Regions from separate parts of the Mesorhizobium sp. B2-1-3 genome, predicted to be linked through region 1. Evidence: riboswitches for the same ligand, from Rfam matches in the RefSeq annotation. Region 1 holds a riboswitch; the other holds the start of a gene.
What was found. Region 1 has a riboswitch for cobalamin ahead of FJ973_RS04950 (CbtB domain-containing protein). Riboswitches for the same ligand answer to the same signal wherever they lie in the genome.
Positions count from the first base shown of each region.

Region 2: another riboswitch for cobalamin. It lies ahead of FJ973_RS30615 (aromatic ring-hydroxylating dioxygenase subunit alpha); the one in region 1 lies ahead of FJ973_RS04950 (CbtB domain-containing protein).

Region 1 is NZ_VFWL01000002.1:83,031-88,211, forward strand. Features, by position in the region: gene FJ973_RS04940 (MFS transporter) at 1-525, shown strand, start outside; gene FJ973_RS04945 (aromatic ring-hydroxylating dioxygenase subunit alpha) at 529-1,698, opposite strand; cobalamin riboswitch at 1,834-2,030, shown strand; gene FJ973_RS04950 (CbtB domain-containing protein) at 2,066-2,245, shown strand; gene FJ973_RS04955 (CbtA family protein) at 2,261-3,058, shown strand; gene cobU (bifunctional adenosylcobinamide kinase/adenosylcobinamide-phosphate guanylyltransferase) at 3,051-3,566, shown strand; gene cobO (cob(I)yrinic acid a,c-diamide adenosyltransferase) at 3,568-4,182, shown strand; gene cbiB (adenosylcobinamide-phosphate synthase CbiB) at 4,515-5,181, opposite strand, start outside.
Region 2 is NZ_VFWL01000035.1:134-3,513, forward strand. Features, by position in the region: gene FJ973_RS30610 (DUF680 domain-containing protein) at 53-250, opposite strand; cobalamin riboswitch at 730-932, shown strand; gene FJ973_RS30615 (aromatic ring-hydroxylating dioxygenase subunit alpha) at 1,063-2,310, shown strand; gene FJ973_RS30620 (hybrid-cluster NAD(P)-dependent oxidoreductase) at 2,330-3,380, shown strand, end outside.

The DNA.
Region 1 (5,181 bases):
CTGATCGCCTTCGGCCGCTCCTGCTTCTGGACGACATTTTTCGTCTATGGCCCGCTGTTCATGGTCATCACCGGTGAGGGCGAACTTGCCGGCGGCATTCTGGTTTCGGCAGGCAACGCGCTTTTGTTCATGGCGATTTTCTGGGGCAAGGCCGGCAAGCGCTTCGGCGGCCGCAGGACCATGACTTTTGCCTATTTCGCCATGTCGGTGGTGCTGCTGGCGGCGGGTGCCGTCGGCGAAAGCGCGCCGCTCGTCACCGGCGCCTTGCTGCTGTGCGGCGCCTTCTTCACCATCGCGCTCGACGCGCTGGGCTCGACCGCCTTCATGCGCTCGGTCCGCTCTTATGAGCGGGCGCAGATGGCTGCGGTCTACCGCACTTATCTCGACTTTTCCGAACTGACGCCGCCGCTGGTCTACTCGGTGGTGCTGGCCTTTTTCGGACTGGGCTCGGTTTTCGTCACGCTCGGCCTGCTTGCGGCGGTCTGCGGTTATGTCACCTGGCGGTATCTGCCGAAGTCGCTGTGAAGCTTACGGCACAAGCGCAGCATGTCGTTCGCGTACCCAATCGTGGAAGCGGTGGAGGTCGTACTCCTCCGGCATCAGCACGCCGGCCTTATGGCGCATGGAGCGCAGCCCTTTCTGGTTGACCTCGCAGATCGCGGCATCCTCCTCCAGCACCTGGGTGCCGAATCCGACGATGTTGTCGATGTCGGTGGCGGCGAGCGCGTCGGGCGCGAACAGCCATTCGGCGGTCAATTCGGTCTGCTCGGGGCCAAGCGGCACCAGCCGTACGGACCTGACATAGTCGACGTGGCCGACGATGAACATCGAGGGCAGGCTGGTGGCGTAGGTCTGGCCGGCGGCGTGCTCGGCCGGCGTCAGGCCCGAAAAGACCGGCCCATGCGCCTGGCCGTCACGTGACCATGTTTCGGCACCCGCCCGCAGCCCGCCGGAAAATTCCGGCGCGTCATTGTCGGCATGGCGGGTCCATTCGGGGTCGTCATGCCGGCCCATCAGGCCGCGGCCGTAGATCGGCACCAGCCGCGACAGGTCCTTGTGGACGCCGGGGCAATGCAGGCATTCGTTGAAGTTTTCCCAGAAGATCTTCCAGTTGCAGTTCATCACCTTGCGCAGCACATGGCCCGATACCAGCGATTCCAGCGGCCAGTTGCCGAGATCGCCGGAGGCCGGGTCGAAGGATGAGTGCGCCGAGCCGGCGGCATCTTCCGCGAGATTGACGAAGACGAAGCCGCGCCAGACCGACAGCGCGACGCGATAGAGCGGATGGTCCGCCTTGTCGAAACCTTCGGGCAGCGTTTTCGATGGCACGCGCACGAGCTCGCCGCGCAGCGAATAGGACCATGCGTGGTAGGGGCAGGTGATCAGCCGCGCCTTCAGCCGCCCCTCGCGTTCCTGGCAAAGCTGCGAGCCGCGATGCCGGCAGGTGTTGTGGAAGGCGCGCAGTTCGCCGGTATCGTCACGCAGCACGACGATCTCCTGGCTGCCGACACGGAAGGTGCGGAAAGCCAGCGGTTGGGCGAGATCAGCTTCACGGCAGACGAGCAGCCAGTTCCTGTACCAGATGGCGTCGAGGTCGCGCTGGTAGGCCGCCGCATCCCAATAGGCCGAGGACGGCAATGTCGGCTCGGCCCGGGTGAGGCCGTTATAGGGGGCGTGCTGGCTCTGGACGGGCTGCATGGCTGGCCTCCTGTGAGGATGGCAGCCGACACCCGGCCACGGAAATTGTCAATTGCAGCGGAGCAAGCGGCCGGACGGCGCTAAAGCGCTTGTCGCCGTCGGAATTTTGGTTTGCCGGATGCGGCGATTTTCCCTATAGTCACCTTCGTCGTCGGTTCCGATTGGAGCCAAGAGGGAATGCGGTGCGGGCAGATTTGTTGCCCAATGCCGTGGCTGCCCCCGCAACTGTGTGCGGTAGTCCTCTCCATATGCCACTGAAGATTTTCTTCGGGAAGGTGGGGAAGGGCGCTGATCCGCGAGCCAGGAGACCTGCCGGCGACAGGAAACTGACTTCGATGCCCTCGGGTGGAGGGTGAAAGGACAAGACATGAATACCGCTTCCGTCTCCCTCGGCGCCTCCATCTCCTCGCAGTCGCGCCTCCTGCAGCTCGCGCTCGCGGCGCTGCTCGGCGTTTTCGTCGTAGGCTTTGTCGGTTTCTCGCATATCGACGCGGTCCACAATGCCGCGCACGACTATCGCCACTCGATGGCGTTTCCCTGCCACTGATAGGGATTTGACATCATGAACCTGTTTCGCAACGTCGTGTTCATCGCGGCGATCGCAGGGCTCGTGGCCGGTGTCGTTCTCGCCTGCATGCAGGCCTATGCCACCGTGCCGTTGATCCTGAAGGCGGAAGTCTACGAACAGGCCGGCGGCGGCCACCACCACGACCATACCGCACCGGCCCCGACCGACAACAACGCCATGAACTCTGCCGCCCCGGCGGGCAATGCCATGAGCTCCGCCGCGCCGGCAGCCGCTGAAGCTGTTCCGGCTGAAGAGGAAGGCTGGGCGCCGGCCGACGGCTTCGAGCGTTTCGCTTTCAGCGTGCTTGCCAACATCGTCACCGGCATCGGCTTCGCGCTGGTCCTGGTCGCGGTTTCGGAATTCGCCGGCGGCATCGGCAACTGGCGCCAGGGCGTGTTCTGGGGACTGGCCGGCTTTGCCGTGTTCACGCTGGCGCCGGGCCTCGGCCTGCCGCCGGAACTGCCGGCCATGCCTGCCGCCGAGCTTCTGCCACGCCAGATCTGGTGGACGGCGACGGTGGCGGCGACGGCGATCGGCCTTGCCCTGATCGCCTTCCGCAAATCACTGCCGCTGGCGATTCTGGGTGTGGTGTTGATCGTCGCGCCGCATATCGTCGGCGCGCCGCAGCCCGACAGTTTCGAGACGCCGATCCCGGAAGGCCTGCACCATCAGTTCGTGGTGGCGGTGACAGTGACGAACCTGGTGTTCTGGCTCGTGCTGGGCGCTGTCGTCGGCGTGGTGCGTGGACGCTTCACCGGCAGCGCGACGAGCCTGCGCGACAGCTTTGCCTGATCGCGGAAGACTGACCTTCATCATCGGCGGTGCGCGCTCCGGCAAGAGCGCGCACGCCGAAACGCTGATGACCGCCTTGCCTTCGCCATGGGCCTACATCGCCACGGCGCAACCTTATGACGACGAGATGCGGCAGCGCATCGCGTTGCACCGGTCGCGGCGCGGCGAGGGCTGGACGACCATCGATGCACCGCTAGACCTTGTCGGTGCACTCGAGGCCCTACCGGAGGACCAGCCGGTGCTTGTCGACTGCCTGACGCTCTGGCTGACCAATCACATGCTGGCCGATCATGATGTAGAGGCCGAATGTCGGCGGCTGGCTGACATGCTGTCGCGGCCGCGCGGACCCTGGTTCGTGGTATCCAACGAGGTCGGGCAAGGCATCGTGCCCGACAATGCGCTGGGGCGCCGGTTCCGCGACGCCGCCGGCCGGCTCAACCAGCAGGTCGCGGCGATTGCCGAGACCGTGCTTTTGATGGTGGCGGGGCTGCCGCTCAAGGTGAAGTGACATGACCGACATCGACGAAAAGGACGAAGAGCGCCACCGCGCCAAGATGGCCAAGCGCAAGGCGGTCCAAGACGCCGAGGTGGCGAGCAAGACGGTCGAAAAGGGGCTGCTGATCGTCAACACCGGCCCGGGCAAAGGCAAGACCACGGCTGCCTTTGGCCTGGCGCTGCGGATGCTCGGCTACGGCAAGCGCGTCGGCGTCGTCCAGTTCATCAAGGGCAAATGGCATACGGGTGAGAAGGAGGCCTTCGCCGCCTTCGGCGACCGCGTCGTCTGGCACGCGATGGGCGAGGGGTTCACCTGGGAGACACAGGATCTGAAGCGCGACATCGCGGCGGCCGAGGCCGCCTGGGCCAAGGCGCTGGAGCTGATGGCCGATCCGTCGATCAGTCTCGTCGTGCTCGACGAACTCAACATCGCGCTGCGCTACGAGTATCTCGATCTGGACAAGGTGGTTGTCGCGCTGAAAGCGCGCCGCGAGGGCCTGCATGTCGTCGTCACCGGTCGCAACGCCAAGCCGGCGCTGGTCGAGGCGGCCGACCTGGTGACCGAGATGGGGCTGACCAAGCACCATTTCGCGGCGGGCGTGAAGGCGCAGCAGGGGGTGGAGTTTTGAGAGCTGTTGTCCCCTTTTGTGGATGAGCATTCAAGTCTGGTCGCCAAACGCTTCCAGCAGGGCTCACTTCCTTTCCCTCCGGAGGGGGGAAAGGTGGCGCTGCGAAGCAGCGACGGATTGGGGGAAGGCGGTTATCGAACGCGCGGTCCGCAGACAGGCAGGCGCAACCCGGCGGGTGCGAGAAACGCGACTGCCGAGCTCGTCGACCCCCACTCCGTCTCGGCTCGCCGAGCCACCTCTCCCCCGATCGACGGGGGAGAGGAAAGGCGCGAACCTGTTGCAGCCCGGCTCCCTTCCTCCCCTTCGGGAGAGAACTCACGGGGGGGGTGAGATCATGCCAGAATGACGATCGCCGAAACCACGCCGAACAGCGCGATCAACAGGCAGTCGGCGACGCGGTAGAGTTTCAGCGCCCGCCTTATGTCGATGCTGTCGGCTTCGCGCCGGCCGCCTTCGCCCATGAACGCGTCGTCGACCGTTACGCCGCCATAGCTGCGCGGCCCGGCGAGCGCCAGGCCAAGTGCGCCGGCCATCGCCGCCTCCGGCCAGCCGGCATTGGGCGAGCGGTGCTTTTTCGCGTCGCGCCGCACCGCCTGCCATGCGGCTTTCGCGTCGGCGCCTTTCACCAGGAAAGCCGCCAAGGTGATGAGCAACGCCGTCAGCCGCGACGCCGGCAGGTTGATCCAATCGTCGAAGCGTGCGGCTGCCCTGCCGAATGCTTCGTGGCGCGGCGTGCGATGGCCGATCATCGAATCGGCGGTGTTGGCGGCCTTGTAGGCGGCGCCGCCGGCGAGGCCGCCGACGCCCGTCCAGAAGGCGGGGGCAACGATGCCGTCGGAAAAATTCTCGGCCAGGCTCTCGATCGCCGCGCGGCAGACGCCGGCCCTGTCGAGGGTTTCGGGATCGCGGCCGACGATGCGCGAGACGGCGGCGCGGCCCATGTCGAGGCCGCCCGAGTCGAGCGCATCGGCGACGGCCTCGACATGCTCATAAAGGCTC
Region 2 (3,380 bases), on a different contig from region 1:
CTCAAATTTCGCCAGGACGGCGGAAGGCCCGCCGTCAACTGGAGATCGGCTGTTAGTTGTTGCCGAAGAGGTTGCGATCGGCACCCTGGACAGGCGTCTGGGCAGCCGGTTCCGACTTCTTGGTCGAAGCGGTGTACGAGCTGTCGACGGCGGTGGCCGCAGGGGCATTCGAACCATAATGGTCGCTACTAGCGAAGGCGCTGCCGGAAACAGCCAGAAGGGCGGCGGCAGTGAGAATGATCTTTTTCATTTTTTGATACTCCAGTATTTTTCCGTCCGTCTAGCGGCGTGTCTTGGGAGGAAATCGCGTCGTTCGGACAGCCCCGATGTGGGAAAGCCATACCGCCATTTCCAATCACGAAGTTTTTCCGTGTGGACCAAGTTTCCACCACTTGAAATTGTGCCAGAGCCTTCAACATTCGTTTTTTTCTGTTTACTATCAGTTGGTTATGCAAACGCGTCGCGCGATCACCAACTGTGTCGAAGGCCCAGTGTTCACACCGTCCTGCACGCATCGTCAACAGAAACGAACCGTTCGGTTCGATTTTAGAGGGCGCTAACAGTCACTTTTCGAAACCGTTAACCTTTTTTGCCTCCGCCACGAGACGGAATCCGAGGCGGCGACCTGAGGCTTTCTGCCCTGCAACGGCGGCCGCGCCGTTTCCAATGCGTGTCGCGCGGCATGGATGCGATGTCGTTTTCATGCCGACGACAAGTCGGCGATCATGGTTAGATCCTGCCATCTCAGGTGCCGCCGCGTGACGACGAGGCGGAGAATTGGGAAGCCGGTCAGAATCCGGCGCTGCCCCCGCAACGGTGGTGGAGTTCAGGTCGCAACGGGAGACCACTGGGCAAAGGCCTGGGAAGGTGTCGCGACAGTCCGCAAGGACAGCTCCAGAGCCCGGAAACCAGCCCGAGATGTTGGACTCGACTGATCGCGGCGGGCGGTCAAGAGGCGGATGGTGCATGTCCGGCGCAAGCCGGCGCGCGGCTTGATCCTTCCTCTCTCCCCTCCGTTCAGTCCTTCGATGCGAGGACAGGACTTCAATGCGAGGACAGGACATGGATGCGCGCAACGACATGCTGAAACGGCTGCAAGACCGCAGGGACGGCTTCTCGCTCGAGCAGCCCTTCTATACCGATCCCGACTACTTCAAGCTCGACATGGAGCTGATCTGGTACCGCGACTGGCTGTTCATCGGCCATGATTGCGAACTGCCCCGGCCCGGCAGCTTCATCACCGTGCAGATCGGCGACTATCCTGTGGTGCTGGTGCGTGACCAGAAGGGCAACATCAACGCCTTCCACAATTCTTGCCGCCATCGCGGCAGCCGCGTCTGCAACACAGACAAGGGCACGGCGGCGAAGCTCGTCTGCCCCTACCATCAGTGGACCTATGAACTGGACGGCAGGCTGCTGTTCGCCAGGCAGATGGCCGAGGGTTTCGACAAGAGCCAGTTCGGCCTGAAGCCGGTCGCCTGCGAAAGCGTCGGCGGCTACATCTTCATTTGCCTCGCCGACGAGCCGGCGGATTTCGCGCCGATGCGGACGATGATCGAACCCTATTTGCTGCCGCATCGGCTGCGCGAAGCAAAGGTCGCCTTCGAGAGCACCATCGTCGAGAAGGGCAATTGGAAGCTGGTCTGGGAAAACAACCGCGAATGCTATCATTGCGCCGGCAACCATCCGGAGCTCTGCAAGACCTTCCCGGAGGCGCCGACCGTGACTGGCGTGCAAGACGCCGACAGCGACCCGGAGATGCTGTCGCACTGGGCCAAGTGCGAGGCGGCCGGCCTGCCGAGCAGGTTCCGCATCGACCCGGCCGGACAGTACCGTGCCACCCGCGCGCCGCTGCTGCGCGATGCCGTCAGTTATACGATGACGGGAAAACGCGCGGTCAAGAAGAACCTGTCCGACGGCGTTGCCACCGACCGCATCGGCTCCTTGCTGCTCTATCACTATCCGACGACCTGGAACCACATCCTTGGCGACCACGCCGTCACGTTCCGCGTGCTGCCGATCAGCGCCACCGAGACCGCGGTGACGACCAAATGGCTGGTTCACAGGGACGCGGTCGAGGGCGTCGACTACGACCTTGCCGAACTCACCCATGTCTGGACCGAGACCAACGGCCAGGATCGTCGCATCGTCGAGGAAAACGCCTTCGGCATCCTGTCGCCGGCCTATGAACCCGGCCCCTATTCCGAACTGCACGAAGGCGGCGTCATCCAGTTCGTCGACTGGTACGCGCGTTTCATCGGTCCGCGCCTCGCCGAAGACGGCCGGCCGGCCCTGCGCAGCGTTGCTTGAGAGGTAAGGGATGAATGCGATGACGGATCTCGGCCTCTATCGCCATCTCGATCAGATGGCGCCCTGGAACGACAGGCTCCAGGTGCTGGAAGTGATCGGCGTGAGCGACGAGGCGCCTGATGTAAAGACCTTCACCTTCCGCTCCGACAACCAGACCTGGTTCCGCTACAAGCCGGGCCAGTTCGTGACGCTGGAACTGCCGACAGCGGATGGGTTGCTGATGCGCACCTACACGCTGTCGTCTTCGCCTTCACGGCCATTCTCGATCGCGGTGACGGTGAAGGCGCAGGCCGGCAGCACCGGCACACGCTGGATGTTCGACCATTTGAGGCCTGGTTCGCACGTCAAGGCGTATGGGCCGGCCGGAGACTTTTCGCTGCACAGCCACCCGGCGGCCAAATATCTGTTCATCTCGGCCGGCTCCGGCGTGACGCCGATGATGTCGATGCTGCGCTGGCTGAATGACTGCGCGCCATGGACCGATGTCGGCTTCGTCAACTGCGCCCGCCGCCCCGAAGAGATCATCTTCCGCAAGGAGCTGGAATTGCTCGGCAGCCGCATGCCCGGCCTGTCGCTCGGTTTCATGATCGAGGAGCGGTCGAGCCGGGAAGGCTGGTTCGGCCATATGGGCCGCATCGACGCCATCCGGCTGCCGCTTTTGGCGCCCGATTTCCGAGAGCGCGAAATCTTCTGCTGCGGCCCCGACCCCTTCATGCGTGCCGTGCGCGGCATGCTCGAAGCCGCCGGCTTCGACATGGCGAGATACCATCAGGAGAGCTTTGCAGCGCCGCTGGTGGAGGAAATCCCGGCGCCGTTCGCCTCGCCGACCGGAGACGGCGCAGCCATTCCTGTCGAAGCCGCGACGCCGATCCGGTTCTCGATTTCGGACGTCGATGCCGCATGCGTCGCCGGCCAGACGGTGCTGCAGACGGCGCGCGCCTCGGGAGTCAGAATCCCCGCCGCGTGCGAATTCGGCCTGTGCGGAACCTGCAAGGTCAAGAAGCTCTCGGGCGAGGTCGAGATGAGCCACAATGGCGGCATCCTCGATCACGAGATCGAGGACGGCTTCA